3 regions of the Zeimonas sediminis genome follow, and region 2 is predicted to be linked to each of the others. Evidence: predicted binding sites of a transcription regulator. Region 2 holds the regulator's gene; each other region holds the start of a gene.
The links. Region 2 encodes HrcA, which represses chaperone genes, less so after heat shock. Its sites were predicted from a motif close to TTAGCACTCNNNNNNNNNGAGTGCTAA; they were not measured.

Region 1: the regulator HrcA is predicted to act here: its motif matches at 5,035-5,061, upstream of groES (co-chaperone GroES).
Region 3: the regulator HrcA is predicted to act here: its motif matches at 923-949, upstream of rpoH (RNA polymerase sigma factor RpoH).

The regions. Positions count from the first base shown of each region.
Region 1 covers NZ_JAMQYE010000001.1:1,515,943-1,523,073, forward strand. The annotation lists gene hemN (oxygen-independent coproporphyrinogen III oxidase) at 1-583, shown strand, start outside; gene M6I34_RS07060 (long-chain-fatty-acid--CoA ligase) at 689-2,377, shown strand; gene M6I34_RS07065 (carboxymuconolactone decarboxylase family protein) at 2,415-2,945, shown strand; gene M6I34_RS07070 (hypothetical protein) at 2,942-3,295, shown strand; gene M6I34_RS07075 (cold-shock protein) at 3,556-3,765, shown strand; gene M6I34_RS07080 (nucleoside recognition domain-containing protein) at 3,929-4,891, opposite strand; gene groES (co-chaperone GroES) at 5,168-5,455, shown strand; gene groL (chaperonin GroEL) at 5,484-7,127, shown strand.
Region 2 covers NZ_JAMQYE010000002.1:307,085-314,215, forward strand. The annotation lists gene hemH (ferrochelatase) at 1-764, opposite strand, end outside; gene M6I34_RS16830 (NIPSNAP family protein) at 776-1,093, opposite strand; gene hrcA (heat-inducible transcriptional repressor HrcA) at 1,175-2,221, opposite strand; gene M6I34_RS16840 (NAD kinase) at 2,329-3,219, shown strand; gene recN (DNA repair protein RecN) at 3,222-4,871, shown strand; gene M6I34_RS16850 (proteasome-type protease) at 4,930-5,673, opposite strand; gene M6I34_RS16855 (transglutaminase family protein) at 5,690-6,484, opposite strand; gene M6I34_RS16860 (alpha-E domain-containing protein) at 6,498-7,131, opposite strand, start outside.
Region 3 covers NZ_JAMQYE010000001.1:3,033,183-3,040,313, reverse strand. The annotation lists gene M6I34_RS14380 (GGDEF domain-containing protein) at 1-244, shown strand, start outside; gene maiA (maleylacetoacetate isomerase) at 195-839, opposite strand; gene rpoH (RNA polymerase sigma factor RpoH) at 1,029-1,925, shown strand; gene M6I34_RS14365 (DMT family transporter) at 2,019-2,897, shown strand; gene M6I34_RS14360 (SCO family protein) at 2,878-3,465, opposite strand; gene cyoE (heme o synthase) at 3,518-4,417, opposite strand; gene M6I34_RS14350 (COX15/CtaA family protein) at 4,422-5,468, opposite strand; gene M6I34_RS14345 (cytochrome C oxidase subunit I) at 5,470-6,096, opposite strand; gene M6I34_RS14340 (SURF1 family protein) at 6,104-6,889, opposite strand; gene M6I34_RS14335 (twin transmembrane helix small protein) at 6,968-7,131, shown strand, end outside.

The sequences.
Region 1 (7,131 bases), on a different contig from region 2:
CAAGGGGCGGATGTTCGAGGAGGCGGTCAGGCTGTTCGAGGCGGCCGGCTACCGGTACCTGGGCCTGGACCACTTCGCCAAGGCCGACGACGAGCTGGCGATCGCGCAGCGCGAGGGACGCCTGCACCGAAACTTCCAGGGCTACACCTCGCACGACCCGGGCGACCTGATCGCGCTGGGCGTTTCGGCGATCGCGTCGGTCGGCGACGTCTACGCGCAGAACGACAAGCTGCTGCAGGGCTACTACGAGGCGCTGGCCGCCGACCGGCTGCCGGTGGTCCGGGGCATCCGGCTCAATCGCGAGGACTTCATCCGGCGCGACGCGATCCAGTCGCTGATGTGCCGATTCGAGCTCGACTGGGGCTGGCTCGCCCGGCGCCGCGGCGTCGACGGCCCCCGCCACTTCGCGCGCGAACTCGCGTCGCTGGCGCCCCTGGTCGACGCCGGCGCGGTGCGGATCGACGCGACCGGCGTCGCCGTGCTGCCGCGCGGCCGCCTGCTGGTGCGCGCGGTGGCGATGGCCTTCGACGAATACCTGGGAAGCGGCTCGCGACCCGCCGGGGGCTATTCCCGGATCGCGTAGGGCCTGCCCGGCGCATCCGGGCAACCGGGCCCGGTATGATCCGGGCCGACCCGAACTTCCGGCAGGCCCCGTCCTTTCGGCGGCCGCCCGCAATTCGCCGCGAACATGCCCGCCCTGACGCTTCACCACCGCTTCTGGCCTCCGGGCCGGCCGCTCTCGCTCCAGTACCCGCAGCAGTCGCTGTACGACAACCTGCGGGCGTCGGCGCAGCGCGCGCCGGGTCATCCGATGCTGGTCTTCTACGGTCGCACGATCGGCTACGGCGAGGCTCTCGAGCAGGTCGACCGGCTGGCGGGCTTCCTGCAGCGCGAATGCGGGGTGAAACGCGGCGACCGGGTGCTCCTGTACCTGCAGAACAGCCCGCAGTGGGTGCTCGCCTATTACGCGATCCTTCGCGCGGACGCGATGGTGGTGCCGGTCAACCCTATGCTGCTCGACGACGAGGTCGCGCACATCGCGTCGAACAGCGGCGCGCGGGTCGCCTTCGCCGCAGAGGACATCGCAGGCCACCTCGGCCAGGCCGGCCTCGAGCACCTGGTACTGGTTCGCTACGCCGACTGCGTCGGCGATCCGCCTGCGCCGCGCACGCCTGCGTCGGTGCTCGCCGAGCCCGTCGACCCGCAGGCGCTGTCGGCCCGGCTGCCGCGCACCCGGATCGCACGATGGCGAGATGCGCTGGACGCCGGCCTCGAGCCGGGCCCGCACCTGGCAGGACCGGACGACCTGGCGGTGCTGCCCTACTCGTCGGGCACCACCGGCAAGCCCAAGGGCTGCATCCACACCCACCGCACCGTGATGGCGACCACCGTCATGCACGCGCACTGGTCGGACTGGGGCGAGGCTCCGGTGGTGCTCGCCACGCTGCCGCTGTTCCACGTCACCGGCATGCAGGGGAACATGAACGCGCCGATCCTGCTCGGCGCGACGATGGTGCTGCTGCAGCGCTGGGACCGCGAGGCCGCGGCCGGGCTGATCGAGTCGATGAAGGTCACCTCGTGGTCCTGCATCACCACGATGGCGATCGACCTTCTGTCGATGCCGGGCATCGAGCAGCGGGACCTGTCGAGCCTGCGCCGCATCGGCGGCGGCGGCGCGGCCATGCCCGAGGCGGTCGGCGCGCGGCTGCGGGCGCTGACCGGCCTGGAATACGTCGAGGGCTACGGGCTCACCGAAACGATCGCGCCCACCCACATCAACCCGCCGCAGCGCCCGAAGCGCCAATGCGGCGGAGTGCCGCTGTTCGACGTGGACGCTCGCATCATCGACCCGGACACGCTGGCCGAGCGCGGGCCCAGCGAGTCGGGCGAGATCGTGGTCAGCGCGCCGCAGGTCTTCCTCGGCTACTGGCACGATCCCGACGCGACCCGCGCCGCCTTCGTCGAGATCGAAGGCAAGCGATTCTTCCGGACCGGCGACATCGGCCACTACGACGACGAGGGTTATTTCTTCGTCACCGACCGCCTGAAGCGGATGATCAACGCCTCCGGCTTCAAGGTCTGGCCCGCGGAGATCGAATCGATGATGTATGCGCACCCCGACATCCGGGAAGCCTGCGTGATCGCGGCGCGCGACGCGCGCCGGGGCGAGACGGTCAAGGCGGTCGTCGTGCTCGAGCCGGGCCGCGACCCCGCCCCGACTCCCGACGAGATCGTGGCCTGGTGCCGCGAGCGGATGGCCGCGTACAAGGTGCCTCGCATCGTCGAGTTCGCCGACGCCCTGCCCCGTTCTGCCACCGGCAAGATCATGTGGCGCGAATTGCAGGAGCGGGAACTGCGCGACCGCCCACGGCCCTGAAACCGAATCCCAAAACGACGAAAGAGGAAACGCGAGGATGCCGAGAATCCCCTACGTGAGCGCCGACCTGCGCGAGCCGCGCGAGATCGTCGACGCGGTGCGCGCCCGCCGCGGCGGCACGCTGCTGAACCTGGACCGCATGCTGCTGCACAGCCCGGAACTCGCGCGCGGCTGGAACGCCCACCTGGGCGCGGTCCGCACCCGGCTGTCGCTGTCGCCGAAGCTGCGCGAGCTCGCGATGTGCATCGTGGCGGTGATCAACGGGGCCGAGTACGAGTTCATCCACCACGCGCCGGTGTTCGTCGAAGCGGGCGGCACCCAGGCCCAGGTCGAGGCGATGCGCGACCCCGATCGCGCCGCCGCCGATGCCGCGCTGTTCGACGAAACCGAGCGCGCGGCGCTCGCCGTCGCGATCGCGATGACGCGTTCGGTGCGCGTCGACGATGCCGCGTTCGACGCGCTGAAGGCGCGGCTCTCCGAGCAGCAACTGGTGGAGTACGTGGCCACGGTCGCGACCTACAACATGGTGTCGCGCTTCCTGGTCGCGATGGGCGTCGAGCCGGAATGAGCCGGAAGGCCGAGCCGCTGACGGTCCGGCTGCCCGAGGCGCTGGGCGAGTTCCTGCGCCGGGAAGCCGAGCGCCGCGCGATCGAGCCCGCGGAGCTGGTTCGACTGCTGCTGATGCGCGGGCTGCACGCGCAGCGGGTCGACGACGTGATACGCGAGCTCTGTCCCGATTGCGGCACCAACGCGCCGAGCAGCGAGGCCATGATCGCCGCCCGCGTCGAGGCGGGCGCGGTCCTCGGCGCGTTCTCCGGACCGGCGAACATGCCGCCCGCCGCGCCGGGCGGAGAATTCCGCGGCGCGGCCCGCAAGGCGATCGCCCGGGCCCGGACCCGCGACCGGCGCGGCGCCTGACGGGGCGGCGCCACGGACCGCTTTTGCTGGCGGCGAATCTCGCCGCAACTTTCGCTGGACAAGGATCCCGGGGTCGTGTAATTTCCGCCCGGCATACGGTTCAAGCAGATCCCACTTTCTTGTGTCAAGCCCGCTGCCCTGCAGCGCGTCGCGGCCGGTTCCCGGCCTGGAATACCTGGTTGTGCTCTCTTGATTTGTTTGCCGCCCCGGGCGCGTTTCGTCCAGGGCGTCCCTAGTCACGCGTATCAATGGAGCGCAACATGAGCAGAGCAACCGGCACGGTCAAGTGGTTCAACGAATCGAAGGGCTTCGGCTTCATCGCCCCCGACGATGGCAGCGCGGATCTCTTCGCGCACTTCTCGGAAATCCAGGGCAGCGGTTTCAAGACCCTGCAGGAGCAGCAGCGCGTCGAGTTCACCGTGAAGCAGGGCCCGAAAGGCCTGCAGGCTTCCGCGATCAAGCCGCTGTAAGCCGGCTCCGGAACGGCGCCCGGCCCCCACGGGGCCAGGGCGCTCGAATCCGGACCTGAAAGACGCGCCGCGAGAGCGGCGCGTTTTTTTTGCGCGTCCCGCCCGGCCCCGGTCGACCCTCGACCGGATTCGCTTGCCCGGCGGGCCGTTCCGCCCCGGTTGCTCAGCCGGCTCGCACGTCGAGCGGCCCGGGCCGCGCATCGGGCTCGCGCAACATCGCCGCGAGCGCTGCCACGATCGCCATCGTCAACAGCACCCGCCCGACCAGCACGACCCAGACGTCGGCCCCGAGCGCCAGGAACAGCAAGGTGTCCTCGATCAGCGAGTGCGACAGAGACAGCCAGGCGAGCGCCAGGAAGCGGGTGCGCGCCGCGAAGCGCTGCCGCTCGGCCTCCTCGATGATCAGCGCGCCGCCGTAGGTCAGGCCGAGCAGCACGCCGACCGTCGTCACCGGCGCGGCGGCGGGCGCCAGCCCCGAGACTCTCAGCACCGGGCTCATGGCCGCGGTGATCCGCCGCGTGACGCCGGTGCGCTCGAGCACGTCGAGCAGCACGAGCAACGACACGATGATCCCGAAGGTCGCGGCCAGCGACATGGCCGTTCCCCACAGCCACGGGCCCCAGCCCTCGCCCGCGCCGCCGCCGGCCGCTGCCGACGCCTGGAGCCACCCGAGCGAGACCGGTTCGGCCAGCAGCCCGGTGAACCGGCAGAACGCCGTGACGGCCGCGCCGTAACCGAGCGCCGCGCCGATGCGAAGCGCGGCGGTGATCCAGAAGCTCGCCCCGGCGCGCCTGACGATCGCCTGCTCGACCGGGATGCCGTGCGCGAACAGGATCATCGCCGCGAGCGCGCTGAACTGCGCGACGCTCATTTCCAGCGTCGGGGCGAAGCCGATCAGGGCGCCTATCGCCGCATAGACGCCGACGAAGACCCCGGTCACCCAGATCATCCCCGCCTCGGCCGGCAGGCCCAGCCAGCCCATCGCCGGCGCGATCGCGCGGGCGATCGCGTCGATCCACCCGAGCTCCTGACCGATCTTCACCGCGATCATGACCGGGAGCATGACCTTGACGAGCGCGAGGAACAGCCGGCGGCTGCGACTCAGGAGCCTGGCCAGGTAGGGCATCGTGGGCGGGGGAAAGGGGGAGGGGCGTAAGGGAGTAGGGGCGGAAGGATAACCCGGCGCGGAGCGGCGGCGGGGCAGCGCCACCCGGACGCCAGACGCATCGGCGGGGCGCCCGCTTGAAAATTTTCGGGGAGCCCCTACAATTAGCACTCGCCAGCGGTGAGTGCTAACAACAACGCATGTCCGCACGTCGCCGCGGGGAACATCCGAAGCCGGCCCCGCCCGGCTTTCAGGTCACATCCGTTCGCTTTTCATTCCAATTCGGAGCCAAATCGCATGAAACTGCGTCCTTTGCATGATCGCGTGATCATCAAGCGTCTGGACAACGAGCGCAAGACCTCGTCGGGCATCGTGATCCCCGACAACGCCGCCGAGAAGCCGGACCAGGGCGAGATTCTCGCCGTCGGCAACGGCAAGGTCGGTGACGACGGCAAGGTCCGTCCGCTGGCCGTCAAGGTCGGCGACAAGGTTCTGTTCGGCAAGTACAGCGGCCAGACCGTCAAGGTCGACGGCGAGGAGCTGCTGGTCATGCGCGAAGAAGACATCATGGCCGTGGTCGAGTAAGCAACAGGTTTCGAGGAGTTAAACGAATATGGCAGCCAAACAGGTTTTCTTCCACGACGATGCGCGTAGCCGCATGGTCGCCGGCGTCAACGTCCTGGCCAACGCGGTCAAGGTCACCCTGGGTCCCAAGGGCCGCAACGTGGTGCTCGAGCGCTCGTTCGGCGCCCCGACCGTCACCAAGGACGGCGTCTCGGTCGCCAAGGAAATCGAACTGAAGGACAAGTTCGAGAACATGGGCGCTCAGATGGTCAAGGAAGTCGCTTCCAAGACCTCGGACAACGCCGGTGACGGCACCACCACCGCCACCGTGCTGGCCCAGGCGATCGTCCGCGAGGGCATGAAGTTCGTCGCCGCCGGCATGAACCCGATGGACCTGAAGCGCGGCATCGACAAGGCGGTCCTCGCCCTGACCGAGGAGCTGAAGAAGGTCAGCAAGCCCTGCACCACCACGAAGGAGATCGCCCAGGTCGGCTCGATCTCGGCGAACTCCGACGAGGAGATCGGCCGGATCATCTCCGAGTCGATGGAGAAGGTCGGCAAGGAAGGCGTGATCACCGTCGAGGACGGCAAGTCGCTCGAGAACGAACTCGACATCGTCGAGGGCATGCAGTTCGACCGCGGCTACCTGTCGCCCTACTTCATCAACAACCCGGACAAGCAGGTCGCCGTCCTGGAAGACCCGTTCGTGCTGCTGCACGACAAGAAGATCAGCAACATCCGCGAGCTGCTGCCGGTGCTCGAGCAGGTCGCCAAGGCCGGCAAGCCGCTGCTGATCATCGCCGAGGAAGTCGAGGGCGAGGCCCTGGCGACCCTGGTCGTCAACAACATCCGCGGCATCCTGAAGACCGTCGCCGTCAAGGCCCCGGGCTTCGGTGACCGTCGCAAGGCGATGCTGGAAGACATGGCCATCCTGACCGGCGGCACCGTGATCTCGGAAGAGACCGGCATGACGCTCGAGAAGGCCACGCTCCAGGAGCTCGGCCGCGCCAAGCGCGTCGAGGTCGGCAAGGAGAACACCACGATCATCGACGGCGCCGGCGAGACCAAGGCGATCGAGGCCCGCGTCAAGGCGATCCGCGCCCAGATCGAGGAAGCCACCAGCGACTACGACCGCGAGAAGCTGCAGGAGCGCGTCGCCAAGCTGGCCGGCGGCGTTGCGGTCATCCGCGTCGGTGCCGCCACCGAAGTCGAGATGAAGGAGAAGAAGGCCCGCGTCGAAGACGCTCTGCACGCCACCCGTGCCGCCGTCGAGGAAGGCATCGTGGCCGGCGGTGGCGTGGCGCTGCTGCGCGCCCGCGCCGCGATCAAGGTCAAGGGCGACAACCCCGACCAGGAAGCCGGCATCAAGATCGTGCTGCGCGCCGTCGAAGAGCCGCTGCGCCAGATCGTCGCCAACGCCGGCGACGAGCCGAGCGTGGTGGTCGCCAAGGTCCTCGAGGGCAAGGGCAACTTCGGCTACAACGCCGGCAACGGCACCTACGGCGACATGCTCGAGATGGGCGTGGTCGACCCGACCAAGGTGACCCGCACCGCGCTGCAGAACGCCGCTTCGGTCGCCGGCCTGATGCTGACCACCGACGCGATGATCGCCGAGGCGCCGGAAGACAAGCCGGCCGCCGGCGGCATGCCCCCGGGCATGGGCGGCATGGGCGGCATGGGCATGGACATGTAACCGG
Region 2 (7,131 bases):
GCCCGGCCGAAGCGCGACTGGAAGGTGACCGTCCAGTCCGACCGGCCGAGCCCCAGGCGCTGGGCGAGCAGCCGGCCGCTGGCCAGGCACTCGCAATGGTAGGGGTCGCCCGCCAGCAGGGTGCGCTTCGGCACCCCGTGGAAGCTCATGACCAGCCGATCGGGCGGGCCGTCCTTCTCCCACTGGTCGCGGATCCGGGCGGCCAGCGCGTCGAGCCAGGCGTCGTCGTCGTGGAAGTCGCGCACCCAGCGCAGCTCGGGCTGGTTGCGCCAGCCGGCGAGCTCGGCATTGACCGCGTCGATCGCGGTGGCCGTCGTCGAGCCGGCGTACTGCGGATAGAGCGGCAGGACCAGTATCCGCTTCGTGTTGCGCTCGCGCAGCTGGCGCAATACCTTCGGGATCGAGGGGTTGCCGTAGCGCATCGCGAACGCCACGTCGACCTCGTGACCGGCATTGCCGAGCCAGCCGCGCAGCAGCGTGGCCTGCTTCGCGGTGTTCACCATCAGCGGCGAGCCCTCGGGCGTCCAGATCGTCGCGTACTTGTGCGCCGACTTGGCCGGGCGCGTGCGCAGGATCACGCCGTGCAGGATCGGCTTCCAGACCGCCGCGGGGATCTCCACGACCCGCGGATCCGACAGGAACTCGCGCAGGTAGCGGCGCACCGCGGCGGTTTCGGGCGCATCGGGCGTGCCGAGCTGCACGAGCAGCACCGCGGTGCGCTCGGGCATCGAGTGGTCGAAGGCCGAAGCCGAGGTGAAGGGCATCGCGCGCCGCCTCAGGCCAGCTGGAAGAACGGCGCCGGGCGCAGGATCTTGTTCTCCATCGACGCCAGCAGCGGCGAGGCCTTCGCCAGGTAGGCCTGCCAGTCCGGGTCGGCCGCCAGCCCGGCGCGCCGCTGCTCGCGGTCGGCCAGGCTCTCGTACTTCCACATGTGGACGACCTGGTTCAGCGGGCCGATGTCGTGCGACACGAACCAGCCGAAGGGCTCGCCCAGGTAGCGCTTCTGGATCGGCAGGCCCTGCTCGCCGTAGATCTTCAGGAACTCGTTGAGCTTGCCGGGGTGGACCTGGTAGGTGCGGTGGTCGATCAGCATTTTCTTGGGTGGGCAGGGGGAATGGGGAAGGGGGAAGGGAACAATGTGCGGCGGCGCGCGGCCGGCCGGGCCGTCCGTGGCTCAGCCGGTGTCTTGGCCTCGGGTCGGCGCCGCGCCGTGGCTCAGCGCAGAGGACACCAGCCTGGCGGTGATGTCGACGATCGGGATCACCCGCTCGTAGGCCATGCGGGTGGGGCCGATCACGCCCAGCGTGCCGATGATCCGGCCGTCGGCCTCGTAGGGGGCGACGACCACGCTCAGCTGGTCCATCGGCACCAGCTCGGACTCGCCGCCGATGAAGATCTGCACGCCCTGCGCCCGGCTGGAGGCGTCGAGCAGCTGCACCAGGCCGGTCTTCTGCTCGAACAGGTCGAACAGCCGGCGCAGCCGGTCGACGTTGTCGGCCAGGTCGGCCACGCCGACCAGGTTGCGCTCGCCCGAGATCACGACCGGATCGGCCTCTTCGGTGAGCGCCCGGGTGCTGGTCTCGACCGCCTTCTGCATCAGCGCGGTGATGTCGTCGCGCAGCGTGGCCAGCTCGCGCTGCAGCCGCTCGCGGATCGCGCCGAAGTCCAGCCCGGCGAAATTCTGGTTGATGTAGTTGGCCGCCTCGATCAGCTGCGACGACGTGTAGTCGCGCTCGGTGGTCAGGATGCGGTTCTGGACGTCGCCCTCGGGGGTGACGATGATCAGCAGCAGGCGGCGCTCGGACAGGCGCAGGAACTCGACCTGCCTGAACAGCGACGCTCGCCGCGGCGTCATGACGACGCCGGCGAAGTGCGACAGGCTGGAGAGCAGCGAGGCCGCGGTGGACAACACCCTCTGCGGCTCGTCGGCGCGCAGCCTGCCCTCGATCTGCTCGGTCTGCTCGTGCTCGAGCGGCTGCACGGTGAGCAGCGTGTCGACGAACAGCCGGTAGCCACGCGGCGTGGGGATCCGCCCCGCCGAGGTGTGGGGGCTGGCGATCAGCCCCATTTCCTCGAGGTCGGCCATCACGTTGCGGATCGTGGCGGGCGAAAGGTCGAGGCCGGAGTGCCGCGACAGCGTGCGCGAGCCGACCGGCTGTCCGTCCGCGATGTAGCGTTCGATCAGGGTCTTGAGCAGCGTCTGGGCGCGGGAGTCGAGCATGCGTTCATTTTAGAGCCAGTTCCGGAATCGGGGGCTTTCGGCCTAGGCCCGATGCACGAGGCCGAGGGCCGCGATCCGCCCCGGTCCTTGTGGTGTAATGCGCTCCGATGAGACCCCCGTTCCGCACCGTCGCCCTGGCCGGGCGCTACCAGACCGAAGGCGTCGCGCCGGCGATCGCCCAGATCGGCGACTACCTGCGCGGGCGCGGGCTCTCGGTGCTGCTCGAGCGCGGCACCGCCGAGTCGATCGGCCGGGCCGAAGACGCGGCCGACACCGAGGAGATCGGCCACCGCGCCGACCTCGCGGTCGCGATCGGCGGCGACGGCACCATGCTCGGCCTCGCCCGCGAGCTGGCGCCCTACGAGGTGCCGCTGGTCGGGATCAACCACGGGCGGCTCGGCTTCGTCACCGACATCGCGCTCGAGAACTGGCACGACGCGCTGGGCATGATCCTCGACGGCCACTACCACGCCGAGGAGCGCACGCTGCTCACCGCGCGGGTCGTGCGCGACCAGGAGATCGTCTGGAACGCGCTGGCGATGAACGACGTGGTGGTCAACCGCTCGTCGCGCGCCGGCATGATCGAGCTGCAGGTGCACGTCGACGACCTGTACATGTACAGCCAGCGCGCCGACGGCCTGATCGTCGCCACGCCGACCGGCTCGACCGCCTACGCGCTGTCGGCCAACGGCCCGATCCTGCACCCGCAGGTGCAGGGGATCGTCATGGTGCCGGTGGCCCCGCAGGCGCTGTCCAACCGCCCGATCGTGCTGCCCGACGACGTCACCATCACGATCCGGGTCGTCGAAGGGCGCGAGCCCCGCGTGGCAGGCGACATGCAGGTGTTCAGCGACCTGCACGTGGGCGACGACATCATCATCCAGCGCGCGCCCTTCCGCAGCCGCTTCCTGCACCCGCCCGACTACACCTACTACGCCACGCTGCGCGGCAAGCTCAACTGGCACGAACTGCCGATCCTGCAGCATCGACGCCGCTGACCATGCTGCTCGCCCTGCGCCTGCGCGATTTCGTCATCGTCGACGAGGCCGAGCTCGAGTTCGGCCCCGGCTTCACCGTGCTGTCCGGCGAGACCGGCGCCGGCAAGTCGATCCTGCTCGACGCGCTCGCCCTGGCCATGGGCGGACGGGCCGACGCCGGCGTGGTGCGCGAAGGCGCGAGCCGGGCGGACATCTGCGCGGTGTTCAGCAGCGAGCCCGGGCTCGACGCCTGGCTGGCCGAGCGCGAGCTCGCCGGCGATCCTGGCAGCGTGCTGCTGCGCAGGGTCGTCGACGCCGACGGCCGCTCGCGGGCGCTGGTCAACGGCAATCCGGCCACCGCCGCCCTGCTGCGCGAGCTCGGCGAGCGGCTGGTCGACATCCACGGCCAGCATGCCGCGCAATCGCTGCTGCGGGCCGACGGCCAGCGCCTGCTGCTCGACGCCTATGCCGGCCTGACCGACGATGCGCGCGCGCTCGGCGAGGCCTGGTCGGCCTGGCGGGCGCTGGCCCGCGAGATCGAGGCGGCCGAGACCGGGCAGCGCGAGCTCGCGCTCGAGCGCGACCGCCTGGCCTGGCAGGTCGGCGAGCTCGACAGGCTGCGGCTGGCGCCTGGCGAGTGGCAGGAACTGAACGAGGAGCAGAAGCGACTCGCGCACGCGGCTTCGCTGATCGAGGGCACGCGCGGCGCCGCCGATGCGCTGGCCGACAGCGACGACGCGCTGGCCGGCAGGCTGCACCAGATTCTCCAGCGACTGCGCCCGCTCGCGGCGATCGACGGCCGGCTCGGCGAGGCGATCGAACTGCTCGACAGCGCGGCGATCCAGGTCGACGAGGCCGCCTCGACGCTCTCCGCGTATGCCGACCGGGTCGACCTCGACCCGGACAGGCTCGCGCAGGCCGAGCAGCGGATCTCGGCGATCTTCGAAGCCGCGCGCAAGATGCGCATGACGCCCGACGAGATCCCCGACGCCCTCGAGTCGATGCGGCGACGGCTCGCCGAGCTCGAGGCCGCGCAGGACATCGAGGGCCTGCGGGCCAGGGCCGGCGCGGCCCGCGAGCGCTACGACGCGCTCGCCGGCAAGCTTTCGGCGGCCCGCCGCAAGGCTGCCGTGCGCCTGGCCGACGGCGTGTCCTCGCACCTGTCCGAGCTGGGCATGGCAGGCGGCAGGCTGGAGATCCGCTGCGAGCCGGCCGAGCCCTCGGCCTCGGGCTCGGATTCGGTCGAGTTCCGGGTGGCGGCCCACGCCGGCGCCACGCCCCGGCCCCTTGCCAAGGCGGCCTCGGGCGGGGAGCTCTCGCGGATCGGCCTGGCGATCTCGGTGCTCGCGGCGCAGGCCAACCCGGTGCCCACGCTGATCTTCGACGAGGCCGACGCGGGCGTGGGCGGCGCGGTGGCCGACGCGATCGGCGCGCTGATGCGCCGGCTGGGCGACGACCGGCAGGTGCTCTGCGTGACGCACCTGCCGCAGGTGGCGGCCAAGGCGCACCGCCACTACCGGGTCACCAAGGAAACCGCCGACGGCCGCACCGTGAGCCGGATCGAGCCGCTCGATCGCCCGGGCCGGGTGGAGGAGATCGCCCGGATGCTCGGCGGCGCCGAGATCACCGCCACCACCCGCAAGCACGCGCGGGAGATGCTCGCGCAGGGCTGAACGCCCCGGGGTGGCCCGCTCCCCGAGCGCCCGCCACCGCGTCTTCGGCGCTCCGGGCTCAGCCGCGATCGGCCGCCAGCCACTCCGGCGCCGGCAGCTCGTTGAACACCTTGCGCAGGCCCTGGCCCCACGCGACCCGGATGTGGCCGAAGTAGGCGTCGTCGGGCTCGATCCGGTGACGCAAGCCGACCCGGCACTCGTCGCGCCTGACGAAGGCCAGGTCGATCGGCAGGCCGACCGACAGGTTGCTCTTTATCGTGGAATCGAACGAGACCAGCGCGCACTTGATCGCCTCGTCGATCGGCGTCGACGGCCGGATCACCCGGTCGATGATCGGCTTGCCGTACTTGCTCTCGCCGATCTGGAAGTACGGCGTGTCGGGGCTGCTCTCGATGAAGTTGCCCTCGGCGTAGACGAGGAAGAGCCGCGGCGCGTCGCCGGCGATCTGGCCGCCGACCAGGAAGTTGCAGCTGAAGTCGACCCCGGCCTGCGACAGCTGGCTCGTCGAGTGGTGGTGGATCACCCGCCGCACCGCATCGCCGACCAGCGTGGCCGCGTCGAACATCGTGGCCACGCTCATCAGGTTCGGCCGGTCGGTGTGCAGCGCCTGGCGCAGCGTGCTCACCACCGCCTGGGTCGTGGCCAGGTTGCCCGAGTTCAGCAGCACGATCGCGCGCTCGCCGGGCGTCTCGAAGACCGACATCTTCGAGAAGGTCGACACGTGGTCGACGCCCGCGTTGGTGCGGGAGTCCGAGGCAAAGAGAAGGCCCTCGTCGAGGGCCATGGCGACGCAGTAGGTCATCGAGGCGGGATGGGGTTCATTGGTCGGCGGCGCGCACCCAGGCCTTGGTGGACAGGCGCTCGTGCCCGCCGCCCAGGCGCACGCCCCGCACCGGGCAGGCGTCGAGGTAGTCGAGCCCGATCGCGAGCTTGACGTGGGCGCCGCCGGCATGGCGGGCATTGCTGATGTCGAAGCTGACCCAGCGGTTCATGATCCAGACCTCGGCCCAGGCGTGGCTGGCGACCTGCTCGAAATCGGACGAGTAGACGTAGCCGCTCACGTAGCGGCAGGGCACGCCGAGCGCCCTCGCGCAGGCGATGAAGACGTGGCTGTGGTCCTGGCAGACCCCGGCGCCGGCCTCGAAGGCCTCGGCGGCGGTGTGGTGGACCTCGGTGACGCCCGGCGTGTACGGCATCCGGTCGACGATCGCGTTCATCAGGTCGGTGATCCCGATCAGCGGCCTGCCGGCCACGGTGCGCCGCATCGGCTCGACGAAGGCCCGGATCGCGTCGTCGGCCTCGGTGAGCGCCGTTTCGCGCAGGAAGACGCGCGGATCGATGCGACCGGCCGGCTCGCCGTCGTCCATCTCGTCGACCTCGATCCGGCCGCGGGCCACCAGCGAGATCTCGGCCGGCGGCGCGTCGAGCGCCAGCACGTGGGTCACGTTGTCGAAGGCGTCCTTCATGACCAGCGCGGGGGCCGGCATCTCGACCGCCCACTCGAGCACGCGCTGGCGGGCCGACGGATAGGGCGAGAGCCGGATGTACTGCGTGCTGCGGCTCGGCGGGTCCGCGTAGCGGTAGGTGGTCTCGTGGAAGACGGTCAGCTGCATGGTCGGACGGCGCTCACTTCATCTCGAGGTAGGCCGCGTGGACCGCCTCGCCCAGCTGCACGTTGTCGCGCAGGAACATCTCGAGGAACTCGTGCATGCCCAGCGCGAGCACCTCGGACACGTCGCCGTAGGCCAGCCTGGCGTGGATCGTGGCCGCCAGCCGGCGCGCGGGCCGGCCCGACTGCTGGGGAAGCTGGCGCAGGATGCCCTCGATCCGGTCGAAGCAGAACCGCAGCGAGCGCGGCAGCCTCGGATCGAAGATCAGCAGCTCCGCCACCCGGCGCGCGTCGACCGCGTCGCGGTAGGTGTCGCGATAGGCCTCGAAGGCCGACACCGAACGCAGCACCGAGGTGAGCCGGTAGTAGTCGGAGTACTCGGTCTCGGCATCGGCCGCGGCGGCCCGGCGCGAGGCCGCGTACTGCTTGACCGACAGGATGCGCGCGGTGTTGTCCGCCCGCTCGATGTAGGCGCCGAGCAGGATGAACAGGTGCGGCTGGTCGCGCCTGATCGTGGCCGACGTGACGCCGTTGAACAGGTGGCTGCGTTCCTTGACCCATTCGAAGAACGGCGAGTCGACCGGCTGGCCGCCGGCCCGGCGCTTCTGCTGCAGCTGCAGCCAGGTGTCGTTGATCGTCTCCCACATCTCG
Region 3 (7,131 bases), on a different contig from region 2:
GTCGGCACAGCCGGTCACGGTCGGCAAGCGCCAGATCAGGCTGACCGTCAGCATCGGTCTGGCGGTGCAGCGCGGCGACCTGCGTTTCGACGAACTGCTGGCGATCGCCGACGACGCGGTCTACCAGGCCAAGGCCCGGGGCAGGAACTGCGTGGCCGGGCCGGGCGTGACCGGCGCGGGCGCGCAGGCCGCGGTCAGCCCGCGCGCGCGGCCTCGGCCTGGGCCGCGGGCTCGGCCCGCTTGAAGGCGTCGAGCGTCATGCACTCGTCGAAGATCCGCATCGTGCGCGGATAGCGCTCCAGCTTCGTCTCGTAGCGCCGCGCGTTGAAGATCTGGGGCACCAGGCAGACGTCGGCCATCGTGACCGAGTCGCCGTGACAGAAGCGGCCCGCGCCGCCGTCGGCGAGCTGGCGCTCGAAGGCGGCCAGGCCTTCGTCGCACCAGTGCCGGTACCAGACGCCGATCTGGTCGTCGTCCCGGCCGAGCTCGCGCTTGAGGTACTTGAGCACCCGCAGGTTGTTCAGCGGGTGGATCTCGGCGGCGATCAGCAGCGACAGCGATCGTACCCTCGCCCTGTCGACCGGGTCGGTGGGCAGCAGCTTCGGGCCGGGCTTGGTCTCGTCGAGGTACTCCATGATCGCGAGCGACTGGTTCAGGTGCAGCGGCCCGTCGACCAGCGTGGGGACCAGGGCCTGCGGGTTCACCCCGATGTACGGCTCGCCCTTGTGCTGGCCCTCGGGGAGCCAGATCACCTCCGGCTCCCACGGCAGTCCCTTGAGGTTCAGCGCGATCCGGACGCGGAACGCGGCCGAGCTGCGGAAATAGGTATAGAGCTTCAGCATCGTCTTCTCCCGGGCAGGGTGTGTGGGGGTCCGCGGCCGATCGCCGGGAATCTAGCATCAGTCGGCCCCGACGACCGGGTCTGGCACTCTCGGCCCGAGAGTGCTAATCTTATGAAAAGTCCGGAACTGACCGATCGGTCATTTAGACGCGGCAGCCTCCCCGGACATCTGGAGAAACGAACGCCAATGTCCAAGCAGATTTCGACCGCGATCGTTCCTGCCACCGCCTCGATGTCGATGCTGGCGGTGCCTGCCGTCGGAAACATCGATGCGTACATCTCGGCCGTCAACCGCCTGCCGATGCTGTCGGCCGAGCGCGAAACCGAGCTCGCAAGAAACTTTCGTGAGCGCCAGGACCTGGACGCCGCAAAGGAGCTGGTGCTCTCGCACCTGAGGCTGGTCGTTTCGATCTCCCGACAGTACCTCGGCTACGGCCTGCCCCACGCCGACCTGATCCAGGAAGGCAACATCGGCCTGATGAAGGCGGTCAAGCGCTTCGATCCCGAGCGGGGCGTGCGGCTCGTTTCCTTCGCGCTTCACTGGATCAAGGCCGAGATCCACGAGTACATCCTGAAGAACTGGCGGATGGTCAAGGTGGGCACCACCAAGGCCCAGCGCAAGCTCTTCTTCAACCTGCGCTCGATGAAATCGGGCCCGGGCACGCTCAGCGCCGGCGAGGTGGACGCGATCGCCCGCGAGCTGAACGTTCGCGAAAAGGACGTCGTCGAGATGGAAACCCGGCTGTCGGGCCAGGACATGGCGCTCGACCTGCAGTCGGACGACGGCGAGGAGCAGTATTCGCCGATCGCCTGGCTCGCCGCGCCGCAGGCCGATCCGACCCAGGTCCTCGAGGCCCGGCAGCGCGACCGGCTGCAAGGCGAAGGGCTGGCCCAGGCGCTCGAGGAGCTCGACCCGCGCAGCCGCCGGATCGTCGAGGCGCGCTGGCTGCGCGACGAATCCGAGGGCGGCACCCTGACCCTGCACGAGCTGGCCGCCGAGTTCGGCGTCTCGGCGGAGCGGATCCGGCAGATCGAGGCGAAAGCGCTGCAGAAGATGAAAGGTCTGCTCGCGTCTTACGCCTAAGGGACTCGGGCGGCGCTTCGGCGCCCCCGAATCTCGATCCCCCTTTCCTCCCTCCTCTTGGCCGCCGACGGGAAACCCGAGGCGGCATTCTTTTTGCCCGTCGCCCTGCTGCTCTTCAACGCCTTCGTCTGGGGCGTGTCCTGGTGGCCGTTCAGGCAGCTGAACGCCCTGGGCCTGCACAGCCTGTGGGCGACCGGCCTGTCCTTCGCGCTCGCCACGGCGCTGATCACGCTCTGGCGGCCGCGGGCCTGGCGGGCGCTGGCGACCAGGCCCGCGCTGGTGTGGCTGGTGCTCGCCTCGGGCGCGACCAACGTCGCGTTCAACTGGGGCGTGATGATCGGCGAGGTGGTCCGGGTGGTCCTGCTCTTCTACCTGATGCCGGTCTGGGCGGCCCTGCTGGCGCGCTGGCTGCTCGGCGAACGGATCACCGCGGCGATCATGGCGCGGATGGCCCTGGCGCTCGCCGGCGCGGCGATCGTGCTGTACCAGCCCGGCATCGGCGTGCCGGTGCCCGCGAGCCTGGCCGACTGGCTCGGCCTGGCCGGCGGCGTCGCCTTCGCGGCAGTCAACGTGCTGCTGCGCCGAAATGCCGACTCGACCGACGAGGCCCGCGCGCTGGCGCTCTTCGTGGGCGGCGGGGTGGTCGCGCTCGGCCTGGCGGCCCTGCTGGCCGGCGCCGGCACGATCGCCGCCCCGCCGGCGCCCGCGCCGTTGTGGATCGCAGGCACCGTCGGGCTGGCCCTCGCGCTGCTGGCCGGCAACCTGGCGCTGCAATACGCGGCGGCCCGGCTGCCCGCCTCGGTGACGGCGCTGGTGATGCTTTCGGAGATCGTGTTCGCCGCGCTGACCTCGGTGTGGCTCGGCGGCGAGTCCCTGACCGCGCGCACGCTGGCCGGCGGCACGCTGATCGTGGTGGCAGCGGCGCTTGCCGCGATGCCGCGCCGCCGGCGGATCAGTCCAGCAGCTGGCTGATGTCGTCGGCGAGCGCCTGGGCGCCGACGCCGTAGCGGGTGAACAGCCTGAGCCTGCCCTCGGTGTCGAACACGTAGCTGCCGGCCGTGTGGTCGATCGAATAAGAGCCGCTCGAGGACTGCTGGCCCTTCTGGTAGAACACCTTGAAGTCCTTCGCGGTGCGGGCGATCGTCTCCGGATCGCCCCACAGGCCGACGAAGCGCGGGTGGAAGGCGGGCACGTACTTCGCCAGCATCTCGGGCGTGTCCCGCTCGGGATCCACGGTCACGAACAGCACCTGCACGCGCTCGGCCTTCGGCCCGAGAAGCTTCATCGCCTCGGCGGTCTCGACCATCGTGGTCGGGCAGACGTCGGGGCAGTGCGTGAAGCCGAAGAACATCACTACGACCTTGCCGCGGTAGTCGGCAAGCGTGCGCGTGGCGCCGGTGTGGTCGGTCAGCGTGAAGCCGTCCTTCGCGATGCCGGAGCCGGTGACGTCGGTATTGTGGAACTTGGGACCGCCCCGGTCGCAGCCGGCCAGGCCGGCGACCAGCAGGGCCGCGGCGGCCAGCGCGCCGACCGAGCGCATTGCCCGGCGCCGGCCGGCGGACGCCACTGGCGTCTTCGCTGGCATCGGACCCTCAGCCCAGGTAGTGATCGACCAGCAGCGCGCCAAAGAGCGCCGCGAGGTAGAAGATCGAGTACCCGAAGGTGCGGCGCGCGAGCGCGTCGGAGTAGTTGCGCCACAGCCGCCACGCATAGCCGAGGAACACCCCGCCCAGCACGACGGCGCCGACCAGGTAGATCCAGCCGCTCATCCGGATCAGGAAGGGCAGCAGCGACGTGGCGACCAGCAGCAGCGTGTACAGGAACACGTTGAGGCGGGTGAACTCGGGGCCGTGGGTGACCGGCAGCATCGGCAGGCCGGAGCGGCGATAGTCCTCGATCCGGTAGAGCGCGAGCGCCCAGAAATGCGGCGGCGTCCAGACGAAGATGATCAGGAACAGCACCAGCGCCTCGGGGCTCACCTCGCCGGCGACCGCGGTCCAGCCGAGCACCGGCGGCATCGCGCCGGTCGCACCGCCGATCACGATGTTCTGCGGCGTGGCCGGCTTGAGCAGCACCGTGTAGACCACCGCGTAGCCGACGAAGGTCGCCAGCGTCAGCCACATGGTGAGCGGATTGACGAAGGCATAGAGCAGCGCGGCGCCCGCGCCGCCCAGCAGCCCGGCGAAGACGATCGTGCCGGTGGCGCCGATCTCGCCGCGTGCCAGCGGCCGGGCGCGGGTGCGCGCCATGCGCGAGTCGATGCCGCGCTCGATCAGGCAGTTGAACGCGAACCCGGCAGCCGCGAGCAGCGAGATGCCGGAGAGCCCCGCGACCATCGTGACCGGCGACACCCAGCCATCGGATGCCAGCAGCATGCCGATCAGCGCGCAGAAAGCGGCCAGCAGGACGATCCTCGGCTTGGTCAGCGCGAGGTACTGGGCGGCCAGGTGCCGCCAGCCCGTAGCGGGCGATTCGAGACGGGAAGCTTGCATGCCCTCAGATCTGCAGTCGGGCGCGACGAGCGCGGAAGTTTAGCACCACGAGCAGCGCCAGCAGAACCGCGGCGCCGCCGTTGTGCGCGACGGCCACCGACAGCGGCAGGCTCCAGTAGACGTTCGACAGGCCGAGCGCCCACTGCACGGCGAGCGCCCCCAGGATCGCGGCGCCCAGGCCGCCCAGGCCCTCGACCTTGGTCAGCTTGAGCCCGAGCCAGCCGAGAAACAGCAGCACGACGACCGCGCCGATCCGGTGCATCAGGTGGATCGCCGTCAGCGCCTGCATCGGCAGGTTCTCGCCGTCGCCGGTCTTGCCCAGCTCCCTGAAGATGTGGAAGGCGTCGGCGAAGTTCGCGTCGGGCCACCACTTGCCCTGGCAGGTCGGCAGGTCGGTGCACGCCAGCGCCGCGTAGTTGGTGCTGGTCCAGCCGCCGAGGAAGATCTGGCCCGCCAGCAGCGCCAGCCCTAGCAGTGCCGGCCCCGCCATGGCCGCCACCTGCTCGGGATCGGGGTAGCGGGGTTGCGGCAACTGGCGCAACCAGAGCCACAACAGCAGAGAGAAGGTGATCAGGCCGCCCAGCAGGTGCCCGGTGACGATGGCGGGCTTGAGCAGCAGGGTCACGGTCCACATGCCGAACAGGCCCTGCAGGATAACGACGCCGACCAGCCAGATCGGCAGCGCAGGCGACTGCCCGAAGGCCTCGCGCTTGCGCCAGGCGATGACGGCGATCGCGATGATCAGCAGGCCGAGGATCTTGGCGATGTAGCGGTGGATCATCTCCCGCCAGGCCTTGCCCATGGACACCGGGCCGTGCTCACCGCCCTGCTCGGCGACCGCCTGCGCGATCTGCTCCTTGGCCTGGGTCGGGAACAGCTTGCCGTAGCAGCCCGGCCAGTCCGGGCAGCCGAGCCCCGCGTCGGTGAGTCGCACGTAGGCGCCGAGCATGATCAGGCACAGCGTGAGCACGACGGTGAAGCCGACGAGCCGGCGGAACCAGAGCGGCGAGCGTGCGGGAATCGGGGTGGGGGCGGGGAAGTCGCTGGGCATGTCAGCCGATCCTCGAGGCTTTCAGCAGTTTGAGCAGATCCTTCTTCATCCGGCTCGGATCCGCGTCGAGCGGATAACGGAGGACGAGATTGCCGAGCGGATCGACGATCCAGATGTGATCCTCGGGCCGGCCACCGGCCTCGACCGGGAAACCGGCCGCCAGCATGGCACCGGCCGCAGCGCGGATCACGACCAGCCCATCGTGCTCGGCGAGCAGCGGCGCCGGCAGCTCGGTACCCGGCCCGACGATCCACGCGCGCTCGACCCGGTCGCGATCCTTGCCGGCGATCAGCCGAAGCTGCCGGATCACGTACAGGCGACGCTCGCAGGCGGCGTCGCAACTCGCGCCGGCGCCGGTGAGCAGCAGCCACTTGCCCCGGAACTGAGACAGCGCGGCGGGCGCGCCGTCCGCGCCGCTGCCCGACAGGCCGGTCACGTCGGGCATCGGCTGCAGCAGGGTCCCGTAGTTGGTCCGCCCCTCGGGCCGGATCACGTAATAGGTGAAATACGAGGCGATCACCGGCGCGGCGCAGACCAGCAGGATGGCCAGCATCTTGAGCCGGCCGCGGCGGGTGCGCTGCCGAAGCTCGTCCGGCGAAAGGCTTTCTGACACGATCGAGGCGCTCATCTTCCGTTCACTCAACAGGCCTGCCGCCACGCCGCTTCAGCGGTCGCCAGACGACGAACCAGAACCACAAGGCCGCGGTTGCCGCCGCCAGCGAATACCACTGGAAGGCATAGCCCCGGTGCTTGTCGACATCGGAACCCGGCTGCGGCCACTCCCGAACGAGTCGGTCGTCGAAGCCCGGCCCGGCCCCGCCGACCGGGCCGATCTGCCGGATCAGCAGTGGCTGCAGCGCCAGGCCCGACCATTGGCGATAGGCATCGAGCCGCAGGTTCTGCCAGATCCGGTCGTCCGGCCCCGGCGGCGCCGACTCGGCCAGCTCCAGCGTCTGCGCCAGCTCCCGCTGCGCGTAGCCGGTCACCGTGACCGGCCCTTCGGGCGCCGGCACCTCGGGCAGACGGGTTCGCTCGCGGGGATCGCGGGGAGCCCAGCCCCTGAGGACCAGCACGTGCAGCGGCTGAGCGCCGTTTCGTTCCGAACCCTCGATTCTAAGCGGTGTGACGACGTGGAACCCGGCAATGCCCTTGTGCGTGCGATTGTCGATGAAGATGCTGCGCTCCGGCAGCAGGCGGCCGGAGGCCTCGACCCTGCGCCCTTCCAGCCCCCGCGCATCGGCTTCGGCGAGCGCCTGCTGCGCGATCGCCACCGGCGGCTGCCGGTCGGCCGCTTCGCTTTGCGCGTGCAGGGCGAGCTTCTCGTCGGCGCGCCGCAGCTGCCAGTTGCCGAGCGACACGGTGAGGACGAGGACCGCCAGCGCGGCCACCGTCGGCAACGCCGTGCGAAGCAGTGGCCTCATCGTCCGCGCGCCCGGTCGGCGGCGACGAGGAATACAATCCGGGCCTCGTCTCGTCGCGCCCCGTCGCCGGAGAAGCCCTTGAAGTGGATCATTCTCGTCGCCTTCGTGCTGATCATCGGAAGTCTCGCCTCGGCGCTGTTCTTCCTGATCCGCGATCGCGGCCGCACCCGCAACACCGCCCGGGCGCTGGGCTTCCGGGTGGGCTTCTCGATCGCCCTGTTCCTGCTGATCCTGTTCGCCCA